DNA from 2 places in the Pseudomonas caspiana genome. Region 2 is predicted to be linked to the other one. Evidence: riboswitches for the same ligand, from Rfam matches in the RefSeq annotation. Region 2 holds a riboswitch; the other holds the start of a gene.

Region 1 (7,639 bases), 2.1 Mb from region 2:
GTAATGCCCAGCCCAAAGCGCCCGCAAGTTTCGGGAAGCGAAAGCGGGTCAGGATCGATAGAAATTCTTTGTCGCTGAGCAAACGCTCAAGTACCGCCGAGACTTCAGCGTCGTTGTAAGGTCGGATGGCATCAAATTCGCCCATCATGCTCTCTTGTAAGGGTGACAAAAATAGGGGAGGCCAGGTCTGGCAATTGCGTCCAGACTCTATCGGAGCCTTCAAAGAGCGCGATTATACGCACAACTGAACCCGGAGACCGCGATGCAGGAAATTCAGAGTTACGACTGCCCTTACTGCGGGGAGCCCGTTGAAGCCGTGCTGGATCTTTCTGGCGGTGATCAGCAGTACATAGAAGATTGCCCGGTATGCTGTCGCCCCATCGTGTTCGACCTGCAAACCGATGGTGAAGACTGGAGTCTGGACGTTCGCAGCGAGAACGAATAATGCAGAAAGTCTACGAGCCGGAAAACCTGATGGAAGGTGAGCTGTTACAAGGCATGCTCGCCAGCGAAGGTATTGAAGCGTACTTGACCGGTGGACATTTGTTGGGAGCGTTGGGTGAGTTGCCAGCTCTTGGGCTATTAGGGTTACTAGTGGATAACGATCAGGTCGAGCGGGCGCGGCAGTTGATCACTGAGTACAATGCGGCGCTGCCCTTCTCTGGAGGGGAGCCCGGTGAAGAACCCGATAATTTTCCTGATGTGCTGGTGTGTTGAGCCGGACATGCATCCTGTTTCTAATGATTGATACATCCAAAAGAGTCTTACTGCCCCATGTGTGGACGTTATGCGCTGTTTCGTTGGACGCCCGCTTTTGCGGCTTTGCCCGGTTTTCCGGCGGACCAACAGGCGCAATGGAATATTTCGCCAGCCGACTCGGTGCTTATGCTGCGTGCGGTCGCCGGGACTGAAGGCGATCTTGAGTTGGCCCGTGCGCGCTGGGGGTTGACCCCGCCCTGGTTGACCGATCTTTCCCGTACACCGGCGCATGCCCGCGCCGAGACGTTGGCCGAGCAGCCGATGTTTCGTGAGGCCTTTCGCTTACGCCGTTGCCTGCTACCCGCCAATGGCTTTTATGAATGGCGCGGCACCACGCGCAAGCGACCATTCTGGCTGACGCCGGGGGAGGGTTCGGCGCTGTTTTTTGCAGCGATCTGGGAGGCTTATCCGGTGCAAGGCCACACGTATCTGAGCGTTGCGGTCGTTACCCAGCTAGCGGCCAGTCAGCGGCGGCCGTTGATTCTCGACGCGCAAGGGCAAAAGGACTGGTTGGCTGCCGATACGCCGTTGCCGACCTTGCAAGCTCTGCTCGCCGCCCCGCAAACCGCGCTCCGCGAGCGCCCGCTGGCGAATCTGATCAATGATCCCAAGCTTAACGCGCCTGAGTGTCTGACGCCGTTGTGATCGTGGGACCGGCTTTAGCCGGGAAGAGGCGGTTACAGTCACTAAAAGTGTGTCGTCAGACTGCTGCTTTCCTGACTAAAGCCGCTTCCACGTCGCCTATCACCTTTGCACGCCTACAGGAACCAATGTGTGACCAGGCGGACAAACTTGGCTGTCAGCCAGCATCTGGCGCATCCATCGTTCACCGCCTAGGATGAGCGCCATGTTCAGAGGGAGATCCATCATGCGTCAGAAATTTGCTCTATGTGCCTTGAGCGCAGCCTTGCTGCTCGGCGGCTGTCAGGCCGTGAACACCACCAGCGGCGATTCGGTCGGTGTAGAGCGCAAGCAATACATGTTCAGCATGCTCTCGACCGATGAGGTCAATCAGATGTATGCCCAATCCTATAAAGAAACGGTGGGCGAGGCTTCGACCAAGGGTGTCCTGGATACCACGAGTGCCAATGCCAAGCGCGTGCATGCGATTGCCGACCGGCTGATCGGTCAGGCACCTAAACTGCGTCCGGATTCCGCGCAGTGGCAGTGGGAAGTGAACCTGATCAAAAGTGATGAGTTGAACGCCAACTGCGGACCTGGCGGCAAGATCATTTTCTACACCGGCCTGATCGATAAACTGAAGCTCACAGACGACGAAATCGCTGCGGTGATGGGCCATGAAATTGCTCATGCCTTGCGCGAGCATGGGCGTGAGTCGATGTCCAAGGCCTATGGTGTGGCCATGGCCAAACAAGGGGCGGGCGCCATTCTGGGGTTGGGGCAGGACAGCATGGCGCTGGCCGATACCGTAGTTAATTACAGCCTGACCTTGCCTAACAGCCGCAGCAACGAAAATGAAGCTGACCTGCTTGGCCTGGAGCTGGCGGCACGTGCCGGTTACAACCCGAACGCTGCTATCACGTTATGGCAGAAAATGACCGAGAACTCCGGCGGCTCACAGCCTGAATTCATGAGCACTCACCCTGCTTCGGAGAGCCGTATTGCTTCATTGCAGGCAGCGATTCCCAAGGTGATGCCGTTGTACAACGCCGCCCCTAAGTCCTGATACAACGCAGGTCCCTGTAGGAGCTCACGAGCAGCGCGAGTCAGCGATAGCGTCCTGCCTGATACACCGTTATCGCGGCCTCGCGTTGCTCATGCGCTCCTACAGAAATATGTAGTTGTGTAGGTCACTCCGTGGCGCGAACAAGTTCACCCCTACAGGTTCGTCTTATACCCAGCCACTCACCTGCATTGCCTTGTAAACCGCTACCAGGGCAAGCACGAAGAAAGCGCTCGCAGCCAGGCGGCGTATCAAGGTCAGAGGAAGTTTTTCGGCGGCGAAATTACCTGCCAGCACCACCGGAACGTTGGCCAGCAACATACCTACCGTGGTGCCGATAATCACTAGCCACAGATAAGAATATTGCGCGGCGAGCATGACCGTGGCGATCTGTGTCTTGTCACCGATTTCCGCAATAAAAAACGCGATCAGAGTGGTCATGAACGGGCCGAACTTGCGTGCGGTGTTGGCCTCGTCGTCATCCATCTTGTCCGGGACCAGAGTCCACAAAGCGGTCGCGGTGAAACTCGCAGCAAGAATCCAGTGCAAGGTGGCGTCGGAGAAGAAGCTGCTGAACCAGGCACCAACAGCGCCCGCGGCGGCGTGGTTAGCCAGGGTTGCGGCGACGATGCCCGCAATGATTGGCCATGGCTTGCGAAAGCGAGCTGCCAGAATGAGGGCAAGGAGTTGGGTCTTGTCACCGATCTCGGCAAGCGCGACTACAGCGGTGGGGACCAACAAGGATTCCAGCATCAGGTTTTCCTAAGGGGCGGGTCGACACGGCTATGACACGTACAGCCTCCCCGCCCCGGGTAAGGTGTTCGTGTCATAGGTCTTGTCAAACCACCGATCCGTCTGAGCGGATTCGGGGTCGTACGCACCATGGTCTGAGGACCAAGTATGTTGATGCGTACCGGACGAGCGTGGCGCTCGTGGGAGACTACTCCCCTAGGACGGAGCGGATTCTGCCTTCAGCTTTCGCTTTGGGCAAGTGCTTATTTTCAAGCCCGCTTGGCGCGGTAGATTCTGAAGCCGTTACCTTCAGCCTTGATCGCACACACGCCAAAATGCTCTTCGATTATGGGTTGGTACTTCAGGAAGCTATTGGCGACTAGCCGAAGTTCGCCACCTGATTTCAGATGTTGGCGTGCTTTTCTCAGTAGGTTTTCCGTTGCCTTGTAGTCGGTATGAACCCCGACATGAAACGGTGGATTGCTCAAAATAGTGCTTAGGCCCATGGGTGCAGCGTCGATACCGTCGCCGGTCAGAACTTCGGCCTCAAGCCCGTTCGCAGCAAGGGTCAGGCGCGTGCTGGCAGTGGCGAAAGCATCGACATCGAGCATGATTACGTTGTTATGCGGGTAGCGACGTTTTACCGCAGCCCCCAGCACGCCAGCGCCACAACCGAAGTCGAGCAAATTGCCGCTGGGTAGTTTGTCAATATGTTGCAGGAGTAGCGCTGAGCCACGATCGAGGCGCCCGTGGCTGAACACGCCGGGCAGGCTGACGACCTTCAACGGACCGTCTTCCATTTCGATTTCGTAATGCTGGGCAAGGCTTTCCAGCTCAAGAGCCTCGGGCGCCTGCTCGACGGTGACTTGCCAGAGCTGGCAGTGGCGGGCGCTGTCCAGCTTGCGGGCACGGCCAAACGGGGACAGTTGTTTCGCGGCGGCTTCGATACCACTGCGTTTTTCGCCTACCAGAAACAATTCACGGCCTGCCAGTCGAGAGGCCAGGGCGTTGAGCGCGTAGTTGGTCAGGTCACGCGCTTTTGGCAGGAACAGCACCGCGCTGTCAAACGGCTGCTCTGAGACATTCACGCCGAAATGGGTACGACCTTCGAAGCGAGCATCCAGCGCGGCTTGATCACCAGCATGCCAGCACCAGCCATGAGCTTGCGGCAAACGTCCAAGCAAATCGTCAGCAGGCAGACCCGCCAGCAGCAGGGAGCCCTGAAACAACTCGGCCTGACGGAGTAACACTTCACTGCGCGGGTCCATGGTGGGCTCCTCGAAAAAGCGCGGAGTCTAACAGTTTGAAGCCGACAACGGCGGTGCTATCCCGTGAATTGAAATGCATCCTGCAGGAGCGCACGAGCAACGCGGCCTCGCGGTGCTCGTGCGCTCCTGCAGGTCTTGCGTATGACATGCGTCGTAGCGGGCGCTGCGGCCTAACTCACCACTCGAACCGGCTCGCCTGCAAAGAACCCCAGAGCATTTTCAGTCACCTGGCTGACGATCCGCTGGCGTGCTTCGCGAGCCCCCCAGGCACTGTGAGGCGTAATGATCAGGCGCGGAATGTCGCCTGCCAGCAGCGGATTACCTGCGCTGGGTGGTTCAACCGTGAGCACGTCGGTAGCAGCACCGCCCAAGTGACCCTTACGCAGCGCATCGGCCAGCGCTTGCTCGTTGATCAGCCCGCCGCGAGCGGTGTTGATCACATAGGCGTGTGGCTTGAGCAGACTCAGTTCGTGGGCGCCGAGCATGTCGCGGGTGTCGTCGTTGAGCGGACAATGCAAGGTCAGGGCATCGACCTGTGGCAGAAGCTCTTCAAGTGGCAAACGATCCGGGCGGGCAGGGCGGCCAGGGATTTGTCCCAACAAGACACGCATGCCGAAGGCTTCGGCCAGTTTTGCAACGGCACCCCCCAGTTCCCCGTGACCCAGCAGGCCCAATGTCTTGCCTTCCAGCTCCACGATAGGAAAGTCCAGCAGGCAGAACTGTTTCGACTTCTGCCACTGGCCTTGCTGCACTGCTTGCTGGTAATCCGGCAGGCTCGTCGCCAGTGCCAACAGCAGCATCAAGGTATGTTGGGCCACCGACGGGGTGCCGTAGCCTTGGCAGTTGCATACGGTAACGCCGTGATGACGGGCTGCGGCCAGGTCGATGTTATTTGTGCCGGTGGCAGTCACCAGCACCAGCTTGAGGTCGGGGCATGCCGCGAACGTGTCGGAATCGATCACGATCTTGTTGCTGATAGCCACCTGCGCACCCTGCAAGCGTTCGATCACCTGATCTGCGCTGGTGCTGGTGTGCAGCGTCAGTTCACTGAAGCATTCACGCAGCGCGCTGAAGTCCAGATCGCCCAGATCCAAAGACGTGTAGTCGAGAAAAACTGCCTTACCGTGATTGCTCATCAGCTGTACCTGTTAATGGACGCATTGAAGGCTTAATGTGGCTAGCCTAACAGAGCGAAACGCTTGCTTACATTTTTGGCCGGCTTAACTTTTGCCAGCTTATTTTTCGGAGAACCATCATGTACTGGGCCGAGTTTCTCACCGTTGCCTTGATTCACTTGCTCGCTGTCGCCAGCCCTGGCCCCGATTTCGCGGTGGTTGTGCGGGAAAGCGTTGCTCATGGGCGCAAAGCGGGCACCTATACCGCCATGGGCGTGGGCACGGCGATCTTTTTACATGTTGGCTATTCGCTGCTCGGGATTGGCTTGATCGTTTCGCAATCGATCGTTTTGTTCAACGCGCTCAAGTGGGCCGCTGCGGCTTACCTGCTTTACATCGGCTTCAAAGCGCTGCGGGCTAAGCCAGCCAGTGCCAGCGATGCACCGGTCAACGTTGCAGCGGGTGAGCGCACGGCTCGTGGCGCGTTTACTAGCGGCTTCATCACGAACGGCTTGAATCCCAAGGCAACGCTGTTTTTCCTGTCGTTGTTCACCGTAGTTATCAACCCGCACACGCCGCTGTGGGTGCAGGCCGGTTATGGCGTGTACCTGGCGGTCGCGACGGGGCTGTGGTTTTGCATGGTGGCGCGCCTGTTTAGCCAAGAGCGCGTACGCGCAGGCTTTGCGCGCATGGGGCACTGGTTTGATCGGGCCATGGGTGGCGTGCTGGTTGCTTTGGGCTTGAAGCTGGCGCTGACTGAGAGTCATTGATACAGCTAGAGATGCAATTGTCGCGTGGCAGACATTCGATCTGGAGCTCACCTCGTAATCTCGGTGAGCTCCAGGAGTTTAGCCAGTTCATAAGTTTGCAATGTGTTTGCCAGAAGATGCAGAGCATCAGGGGAAGCAGGTGACAACCCGTTCTCAGAAATCATCCCTTTGGCTGATTTGACTGGCGAGGTACCGCTCTAGAGTCCATATTTCAAGCCACGCCTGTGCCCTTTGAAAAGGAGCTCTTATGTTGCAGACCCGCGTTATTCCGCCAGCCGAAGGTGCCTATCAATATCCTCTGTTGATCAAGCGGCTATTGATGTCAGGCAGCCGTTACGAAAAAACCCGGGAAATCGTCTATCGCGACACCGTTCGCTATACCTATCCAGAACTGATCGAACGCGTCTGCCGGTTGGCAAATGTGCTCAGTGCCGCAGGCGTAAAAGCTGGCGATACTGTGGCGGTGATGGACTGGGACAGCCATCGTTACCTTGAGTGCATGTTCGCCATTCCGATGATTGGCGCGGTGGTTCACACCATCAACGTCCGGCTCTCCCCGGATCAGATCGTCTACACGATGAACCATGCCGAAGATAAGTTCGTGCTGGTCAACAGTGAGTTTGTCGGCCTGTATCAGGCAATGGCCGGGCATCTGACCACCGTCGAGAAAACTCTGCTACTGACGGACTTGCCGGAAAAGACTGCTGAATTGCCCAATCTGGTGGGCGAATACGAGACGCTGCTGGCCCAAGCCAGTGCCCAGTATGAATTCGAAGACTTCGATGAAAACTCCGTCGCCACGACTTTCTACACCACCGGCACCACGGGTAATCCTAAAGGCGTGTATTTCAGCCATCGCCAGTTGGTGCTGCACACCTTGGGTCTGGCAACCGGTTTAGGCAGCGTCGAAGGATTGCTGCGAACCGGTGACGTTTACATGCCCATCACGCCAATGTTTCACGTTCATGCCTGGGGCATGCCTTACGCGGCGACCATGCTGGGCGTCAAACAGGTTTATCCCGGTCGCTATGACCCTGAGTTTCTGGTCGAGCTATGGCGCAAGGAGAAGGTCACCTTTTCCCATTGCGTGCCAACCATCATGCAGATGGTGCTCAACGCAAAAGCTGCGCAGGGCGTCGATTTCGGCGGCTGGAAGATCATTATCGGAGGCAGCTCGCTGAACCGGACGCTGTATGAAGCGGCCAAGGCGCGAGGCATTCAGCTGACTGCCGCTTATGGCATGTCCGAGACTGGCCCGTTGATCTCGGTTGCGCATCTCAACGATGAGTTGCGCGCTGGCAGCGAGGACGA
Region 2 (7,639 bases):
CCAACGACTTCAACACGCTGGGCGCAGCCGAACACTGCCTGTTTCTGGACTCGCGTAAACAAGCCGAGAAATTCCACCAACAACTGCTCAATCACTACCTGCGCGCCCACGCCGGGCAAACCGACACCGCTCAGGAAATCACCGTGGCCATCGTTGGCGCAGGTGCGACGGGTGTTGAGCTGGCGGCTGAACTGCATAACGCCGCTCACGAGCTGGCTGCTTACGGACTGGGCCGCATCAAGCCGGAAAACCTGCGCATCACTGTGATCGAAGCCGGCCCACGTGTATTGCCTGCACTGCCGGAACGCATCGGCGGGCCTGTGCATAAAACCCTGGAGAAGCTTGGCGTCACAGTGCTGACCGATGCGGCCGTCAGTGAAGTGACTGCCGACTCGCTGATCACTGCGAGCGGCCTGGTGATCCCGGCCACGCTCAAGGTCTGGGCAGCGGGCATTCGTGCACCCGGTTTCCTGCAGGAAATCGACGGGCTGGAAACCAACCGCATCAACCAGTTGCAAGTGCTGCCAACGCTGCAAACCACTCGCGATGAAAACATCTTCGCCTTTGGTGACTGCGCAGCCTGCCCGCAAAAAGGCTCGGATCGCAACGTCCCGCCGCGCGCCCAGGCCGCGCATCAGCAAGCGTCGCTGCTGGTCAAATCGCTCAAACTGCGTATTGAAGGCAAGCCGCTGCCGGACTACAAATACACCGACTACGGCTCGCTGATCTCCCTGTCGAAGTTCTCGGCGGTGGGTAACCTGATGGGCAACCTGACCGGCAGCGTCATGCTCGAAGGCTGGCTGGCGCGCATGTTCTACATCTCCTTGTATCGCATGCACCAAATGGCGCTGTATGGCACCTTCCGCACCCTGATGCTGATGCTCGGCAGCCGTATCGGCAAAGGGACCGAGCCGAGAATGAAGTTGCATTAATAACCGCCCTTCCCTGTAAGGGCTGCCGAAGGCTGCGAAAGCGTTAACGCTGACGCATCGCTATTTTTCTGCAGGAGCTCACGAGCACCGCGAGGCAGCGATAGCGTCCCGTCTGATACAACGCTATCGCGGCCTCGCGGTGCTCGTGCGCTCCTACAGGTCTACTGTATGGCGCGCGACAGCGCCAGTAATGGCATATCGCTTCTTTAGTCCCATAGACACAGGCATACTCGGCGTTCATGCGGTTCCATGAAATGGATGTTGAGGATTTGCGCTATGTCGACGGTGCCTCGTTTTACCGATCATTACCGTAAAGCCGACCGCATCATGCTCGGGCTTTTGTGGCTATGTTTTGTCTACGCCTTGGGGCTGGCGACACTTCACTCGACTTTCGGCCAAGCCGTTCTGGTCGGTGGCGGCACTGCCCTCGGGATGACTGCGTTGTATCCCGTCCTGCGCGGTACTCGCTTGTTTCGCTGCCTGACGGGCGTGGCCCTGATGGTCATGTCCGGTCTGCACATCAATCAGACGCAAGGCCTCATCGAAGTCCACTTCGGTATTTTCGCGCTGTTGGCGGTGCTGACGTTCTACCGGGACTGGCTGCCCATTGTCGTGGCTGCCGCGACCATCGCTGTTCACCATCTACTCTTCCATGTGCTGCAGCATGCAGGTTATCCGGTTTACGTGATGCAGCATCACGGCGGTTGGGATGTGGTCTTCATCCATGCCGCCTATGTCGTCGCTGAAAGCGCTATCCTGATTTATCTCGCCATCCACAGCCATCGCGAAGCCAGCGAGAACCAGGATCTGCTGGACAAAATCCTTCAGGCCGCTGCGCGTCTGGATAAAAGAGCAGGCGTTACTGAAAGCCGCGCCGGCATGCACTCCTCCCAGCGCTTTGATGAATTCCTGGCGTTGATCACCAATACCGTGGGTGGCGTGATTCATGAAACCAGCGGTTTGAGCGACATGGGTCGCCAGCTGTCGGTCGCAGGCGAAACGCTGGACAAAGGCGCCCAGCAGCAACTGGCAGAAATCACTCGCATGGCTCACTCAATGCAAATGCTCACCACGGCACTGGATGACATCTCGCAACACGCCAGCGAAGCGCATCAGGGTGCCAACAAGGCCAATGAGCAATTGGTCAAAGGTCGCGAATCAGTCGACCAGGCCAGCAAGGACATCTCCAACCTGGAGTCGTCCATCAGCGGCGCCAACCAGAGCGTGCAATCGCTGGCAGAGCAGGCAGAAAAGATTGGCAAGGTGATCAACGTGATCCGCGAAATCGCCGAACAAACCAATTTGCTGGCGCTCAATGCCGCCATTGAGGCTGCCCGCGCGGGTGAGCAGGGCCGAGGGTTTGCCGTGGTTGCCGATGAAGTTCGCGGCCTGGCGCAGAAAACCGCAGGCTCGGTGGAAGAGATACGCCAGATCGTCGAATCATTGCAGAAGGAAAGCCGCACCGCTGCGGACTCGATGCGTAACAGCGGCGAAGAAGTCGAGCGCTGCGTCCAGGCTAGCCAAATGGGCTCCGAACTGTTGAAAAGCACCGTCGCCGATGTGCTGGAAATCCACCGGTTGAACGTGATGATCGCGGGCACCACCGAACAGCAATCCGCTGCATCGGTGGGCATCAATGATCGCCTGACAACCGTCCACGCCATTGCGCAGAACAATGCCACGGATGTCGTAACCCTTATTCAGTGCAGCGAAGACCTTTTGCCAATGGCTAACCGGCTTCAGGCGCTGGGCGCGGCGTTTGCGGTGAAGGGTTAAGGCCTTAACGGGTTGAACAGCAAACATTGGACTGTAGGAGCTCACCGAGGTTACGAGGCCAGCGATCGAGGAGTGTCAGACAAACCGCTATCGCTGGCCTCGTAACCTCGGTGAGCTCCTACAGGAATTGATACAAATCAGAAATCAAGCCGACAAGTGTTCGTACAAGATCGTCGCGCCCACCAGTATCAGCACCAAGCCGCCAATGATCTCGGCGCGCTTGCCGACCATCGTCCCCAGTACCCGGCCCAACATCACACCAATCGTCACCATGGTCATGGTAGCCAGACCGATTGCAGCGGCTGCGACGAGAATGTTCACGTCCACAAAAGCAAGGCCGACACCGACGGCAAGCGCGTCGATGCTGGTGGCAAAAGCAGTGACAGCGAGAATCAGGAACGAATGCTGACCGGCCTTTTCCTCTGGCTCTTCATCATCCTGCTTCACGCCGTTGTAGATCATGTGCAAGCCGAGAATCAGCAGCAGCGTAAAGGCGATCCAGTGATCCCAGCTTTCGACGAAGCTGCTCGCGGCATTACCGATGGCCCAGCCGATAACGGGCGTGATGGCTTCAATCACGCCGAAGATAAGACCGGTACGTAACGCTTCGATAAAGCGCGGTTTGTGCAGGCTGGAGCCTTTACCGATGGCCGCTGCGAAAGCGTCCGTGGACATGGCCAAGGCGACAAATATGAGGGAGATGGGGCTCACGGTTTACTTCCAGTCGGGCTATGAGTCAACGACACATCCACACGCCCGACTTTAGGCATGGATATGTCGCTGGTCTCGCCAACCAAAAGGTGCTCGTACCACGGCTGCTGCCGAGAATGTTGATACGAACGCTGCTGACGTCACTCAGCAGCAGGCTACTCCCCAACGAAGGTGGGCATCATACCCGTTCAGGGCATGAAAATATCGTCAAACGGTTCACAAGTTTCGGGGCGATACGCGATTTATCTGAGTAACCCTATTCCTGTGGGAGCTGGGCTTGCCCGCGATAAGGCTGGACGCGATTCACTTCAGATCGCATCCAGCCTTATCGCGGGCAAGCCCAGCTCCCACAAGGAATGCACTCCAATTCAAACCGTCATGTGAAGTTAATAACGTCACTGCACATTCCGATACAACATCAACCGCGCACTCTCATGCAGCCCCAGGGTCAGCGCTCGCAGGCGACTGAACTCCTCCGGGTGCCGCTCTGCAACATCCTCCAACGGAGTTGCCGAGGCCAGGTCATGCAGCGTCGGCGAGGTGCCGTCGTGTTCCATTTGCAGTAAAAAGTGCCGGGTGACACCACCGATCAACGGGAAAGTACCTTCGCGCAGCACCAACGGCACGACGCGCTCACCTTCAGGTGCAGGCTGCTGGATATCCCGGCCCATGGCACCGTTGCTGAACGGAATCCCTGCCATACCCGCCACGGTTGGCAACAAGTCCGCCAACCCGACCGCCTCCTCGACAACCTTCGTCCCTATCAGGCCTGGTGCGTGGATCAACATCGGCACGTTGTTGCTCTCCAGGCCCAATTGCTCAAATGCCGGAGGCATATGCGGGATCTGGCTGATACGGGTGTTGTGGTCGCCAAACAGAACAAAAATCGTGTTTTCGTAGTAACCGCCCGCCTTGGCCAGCTCCATCAGCCGCCCGATATTGAAGTCCAGCAAGCGCACTGCGTTGTATTGCTCCACGCTGCGCGAACCCGCTGCCTGCACTTGCTCGAGGCTCAGATTGCTGACTTCAAAACCGTCGTTTTCTTTAGGGATGGTAAACGGCCGGTGATTGCCTGCCGTCTGCAAATAGGCGAAAAACGGCTGATCCTTGGGCAGCGCGCGCAGGATTCGGTCGCTTTCCTTGAACAGATCCAGATCGGAAATCCCCCACACATCCACCACAGGCGAACGCCAGTCACGCTCGTCATACAGTCGAATGTCGACGATGCTGCGGCGGATCAGCGCGTTCATGTTGGCCCAACCAGAGTTGCCGCCAATCATGTACAGCTTCTCGTAACCCTTGAAATCGTTGATCAGCGTATTTTGCCGGGTCAGCATCGGGTGCCGGGTTGCGGTTTCCTGACGTGTAACGTCGGGAACCCCGGTAATGCTTGCCCACACGGTCTTGGCGGTTCCGGTAACCGGCACGTAGAAATGCCGAAAGAACCAGCTTTGCTCAGCCAGCCGATCCAGATTAGGGGTCGGATTGAGCGGGTTGCCATACGCCCCCACAGCACTGGTGCCCAAGGACTCAAGCATCACAAACACTACGTTCGGCGGCCGGGTAGCAGCCACGTTGTAAGGCTGCACGTCTTGCTGACGCTTGAAGTTCAGGCTTTGTGGGTCTGGTTTATCGACGCCCAGGTAATCAGCGACCACAGAATAATGGCGGCGTACTACCTCTTCGTCATAACGCGACTGCCCTACCTTGAGCGTGTCATAGAGGAACAGCACCGGATTCAAACCCAGCGCGGCGACCTGACTGTTTCCCGAGAAGAACGCGTCACTCCAACGCAGCGGGACCGGGTTCTCCAGATTGAGGTTTTCAACGCGACCCAGCAGCCCCAATAAAGTGGCCAACGTCACCAGTACTGCGCCAAATGCGGCAGACCAACGCGTGATCGGTTTGGCCTGGCGCTCAAGGGTAATCTGCTCCAGCCCGATGAACGCCGCGATTATCACCCCGATACCGGCGAGCCAACTGGCGGTGATCCACAGCACTGGATAGGTTTGCCAGAGCATGTCCCGGGAAATCTGCGCGTCGTCCAGATAGCGCATAACACTGGCGTTGATCCGCACACCCAGATACGCGTAATGACCAAAATCGACGATGTAGATCAGAGTGACCAGCGCCAATACAACGGCGAGGTACCCCCGCGCCAACCAGCGCAGCATCCTCACGCTCAGCAGATTCCAACGGGGGAACCACAACAGCACGACGAGGGGTAACGCCAACAGCAGGGCCAAACGTAAATCGAAGCGAAAGCCAATGCCCAGCGTCTGAGCGACGGTGGCGTCAGTGCTCAGGCTGGCAGGATCAACGCCGGAGAAGCCGAAGAAAAACACCAGCCGCAAAACACTCAGCAGCACCAAAAAAAGCACGGTCACGCCCAGCCAATACAGCAAGCGCCGTGATTGCAGCCAACCCATTTTCATCCCCTTGACTCTTACACTCACAAGCCCGAAACCGGCTTGCCGTTTGATAGTGTTGATGGCTGGCGACTGCGCCAGCGACGATAGATGCCACGCACGACCATCACCACCAGCGCCACACAGCAATACAACGCCAGCAACGGGTCGATCAGATAATCCCAATAGTTTTCCGAAGGCTTGCTACGCACTGCGAAGGCCAGTGTCGCGCCTGCCAACATCACGACGCCCAAGCCATTGCGCAGGTACAGCAAGCCGAAAGCGATGACTGCAACGGCAATGATCAGAGGGCGCGGATTAAAGCCCAAGCGATAAGGATCGCTATAGCTGAGGCCTAATGTGGCCGGATAGAGAACCAGTGCCAGCGCAGCAAAAACGATCACCACGACGGTGCCAGGTCGACCGACTCCAGGCAGTTTCACACCCAGACGCTGCAAGGTGAGCCAGACAAGGACGATCGCGGTCGTGATCGCCAGATCGTCGGTAAAGCTGCGCACGTACGCCGCCAGCGAAAGACCATTGATACTGACAAAACCCAGCACTGAAGCACTCGCCAGAATGATCAGGCGCCACTTCAGGTTAGCGACCCAAGAAGCCGCCACGATGAACAACGTCAGGCTGAAAAACAGATGAGCTTGCCACAGAGACATCACAGTAATTGCTCCGCCAGCCAGGCTTCATTGAAGCTGACGTGTTTGATAAAGGTGTTATTCCACGAATAAACCAAGTGGTAGAGACCGTCGGGGCTGCGGATGAAGTACGGATACTCATACTCAAAGTCGCAGCCTTGAGGCGAGCACACACGCTGATCGAGATTGCTCAGGAACTTTTCCTCAAGCGGATGACGGCGCACGCCGCTGGAGGCGCGGAAACCTTCGCCGATGATTTCCTTGTAGGCATCAAAGGAAAACGGATTGCCCAGCGGATCGGGCGACTTATCCAGATCGATCAGCGAGGTCCAGTGATCCATCTGCTCGTCCGTGCCATAAAGGCTCAATTTGAAACGACCGTCGCGCAGGTCATTCAGCGCGACCAACAGACCGCGATCGGGCGTGCCAACTGCAGCCAGCGAGGAGTTGGGATTGCTTGGCGCAAGAGGCAGCGGTTCACTCCAGGTCTGACCGCCATCCTCGGTGCGACTGGCGAGCACTTTGTGATGCGTGTTGCCCGCGTAACGCAGCAGTGCGACCGCGCGCTTGCCATCCAGTGGCACCACCGTTGGCTGCAGAGAGTTCTTGCCGCGGCTGATACGGAATTTGTCGATCACATCACCGTCGGCGCTCAGGTACAGGTACTCGGCAAACTTGCCGAGAAACTCGTGGTAAACCGGCAGGCCGATCGAACCGTCAGCGTGAAACACTGGTGCGGCGCGCACCAATGTACTGATGTTCAGGAACGGCGAGGTGATCAGTTGACGAGGCTGCGACCAGTTCTTGCCCATGTCCTCGGAGACCATCACGTTGACCGAACTGCCTGCCCAGCCGCCCACCGAGACCGAGACATAGAACAACCACAAGCGCTGGTCCGGTGCCAAAGCAACCACCGGGTTACCGAGTTTGCGAATGTACTTGCCGGTGCCCTCCTGAGTGGACTGACGCGTTGCCAGCACCTGCTCATCGCCCCACTCGCCAGCACGTGCGTCGAATCGCGAGGCGCGGATTTCCACATCGCCCGCACCTTCACGAGAGCCCGCGAACCACACCGACATCAGGTCGCCACCGGGCAAGGCGGTCACCGCAGACGAGTGAACAAAGTCATCCAGATCAGAGGACGCGAAACGGCTGCTATAAC

The links. Region 2 has a riboswitch for manganese ahead of mntP (manganese efflux pump MntP). Riboswitches for the same ligand answer to the same signal wherever they lie in the genome.
Region 1: linked by a shared signal. The riboswitch ahead of ABRP31_RS04280 (TMEM165/GDT1 family protein) and the one ahead of mntP (manganese efflux pump MntP) in region 2 are both predicted to bind manganese.

Annotation. Positions count from the first base shown of each region.
Region 1 covers NZ_CP167995.1:944,522-952,160, forward strand. Annotated here, with positions in the region: gene ABRP31_RS04255 (1-acyl-sn-glycerol-3-phosphate acyltransferase) at 1-145, opposite strand, end outside; gene ABRP31_RS04260 (CPXCG motif-containing cysteine-rich protein) at 263-445, shown strand; gene ABRP31_RS04265 (putative signal transducing protein) at 445-717, shown strand; gene ABRP31_RS04270 (SOS response-associated peptidase) at 775-1,404, shown strand; gene ABRP31_RS04275 (M48 family metallopeptidase) at 1,628-2,446, shown strand; gene ABRP31_RS04280 (TMEM165/GDT1 family protein) at 2,612-3,196, opposite strand; yybP-ykoY riboswitch at 3,285-3,404, opposite strand; gene ABRP31_RS04285 (class I SAM-dependent methyltransferase) at 3,445-4,443, opposite strand; gene ABRP31_RS04290 (2-hydroxyacid dehydrogenase) at 4,614-5,579, opposite strand; gene ABRP31_RS04295 (LysE family transporter) at 5,699-6,328, shown strand; gene ABRP31_RS04300 (fatty acid--CoA ligase) at 6,576-7,639, shown strand, end outside.
Region 2 covers NZ_CP167995.1:5,106,434-5,114,072, forward strand. Annotated here, with positions in the region: gene ABRP31_RS23185 (NAD(P)/FAD-dependent oxidoreductase) at 1-932, shown strand, start outside; gene ABRP31_RS23190 (methyl-accepting chemotaxis protein) at 1,209-2,708, shown strand; gene mntP (manganese efflux pump MntP) at 2,853-3,419, opposite strand; yybP-ykoY riboswitch at 3,426-3,595, opposite strand; gene ABRP31_RS23200 (LTA synthase family protein) at 3,815-5,848, opposite strand; gene ABRP31_RS23205 (hypothetical protein) at 5,872-6,501, opposite strand; gene ABRP31_RS23210 (sialidase family protein) at 6,498-7,639, opposite strand, start outside.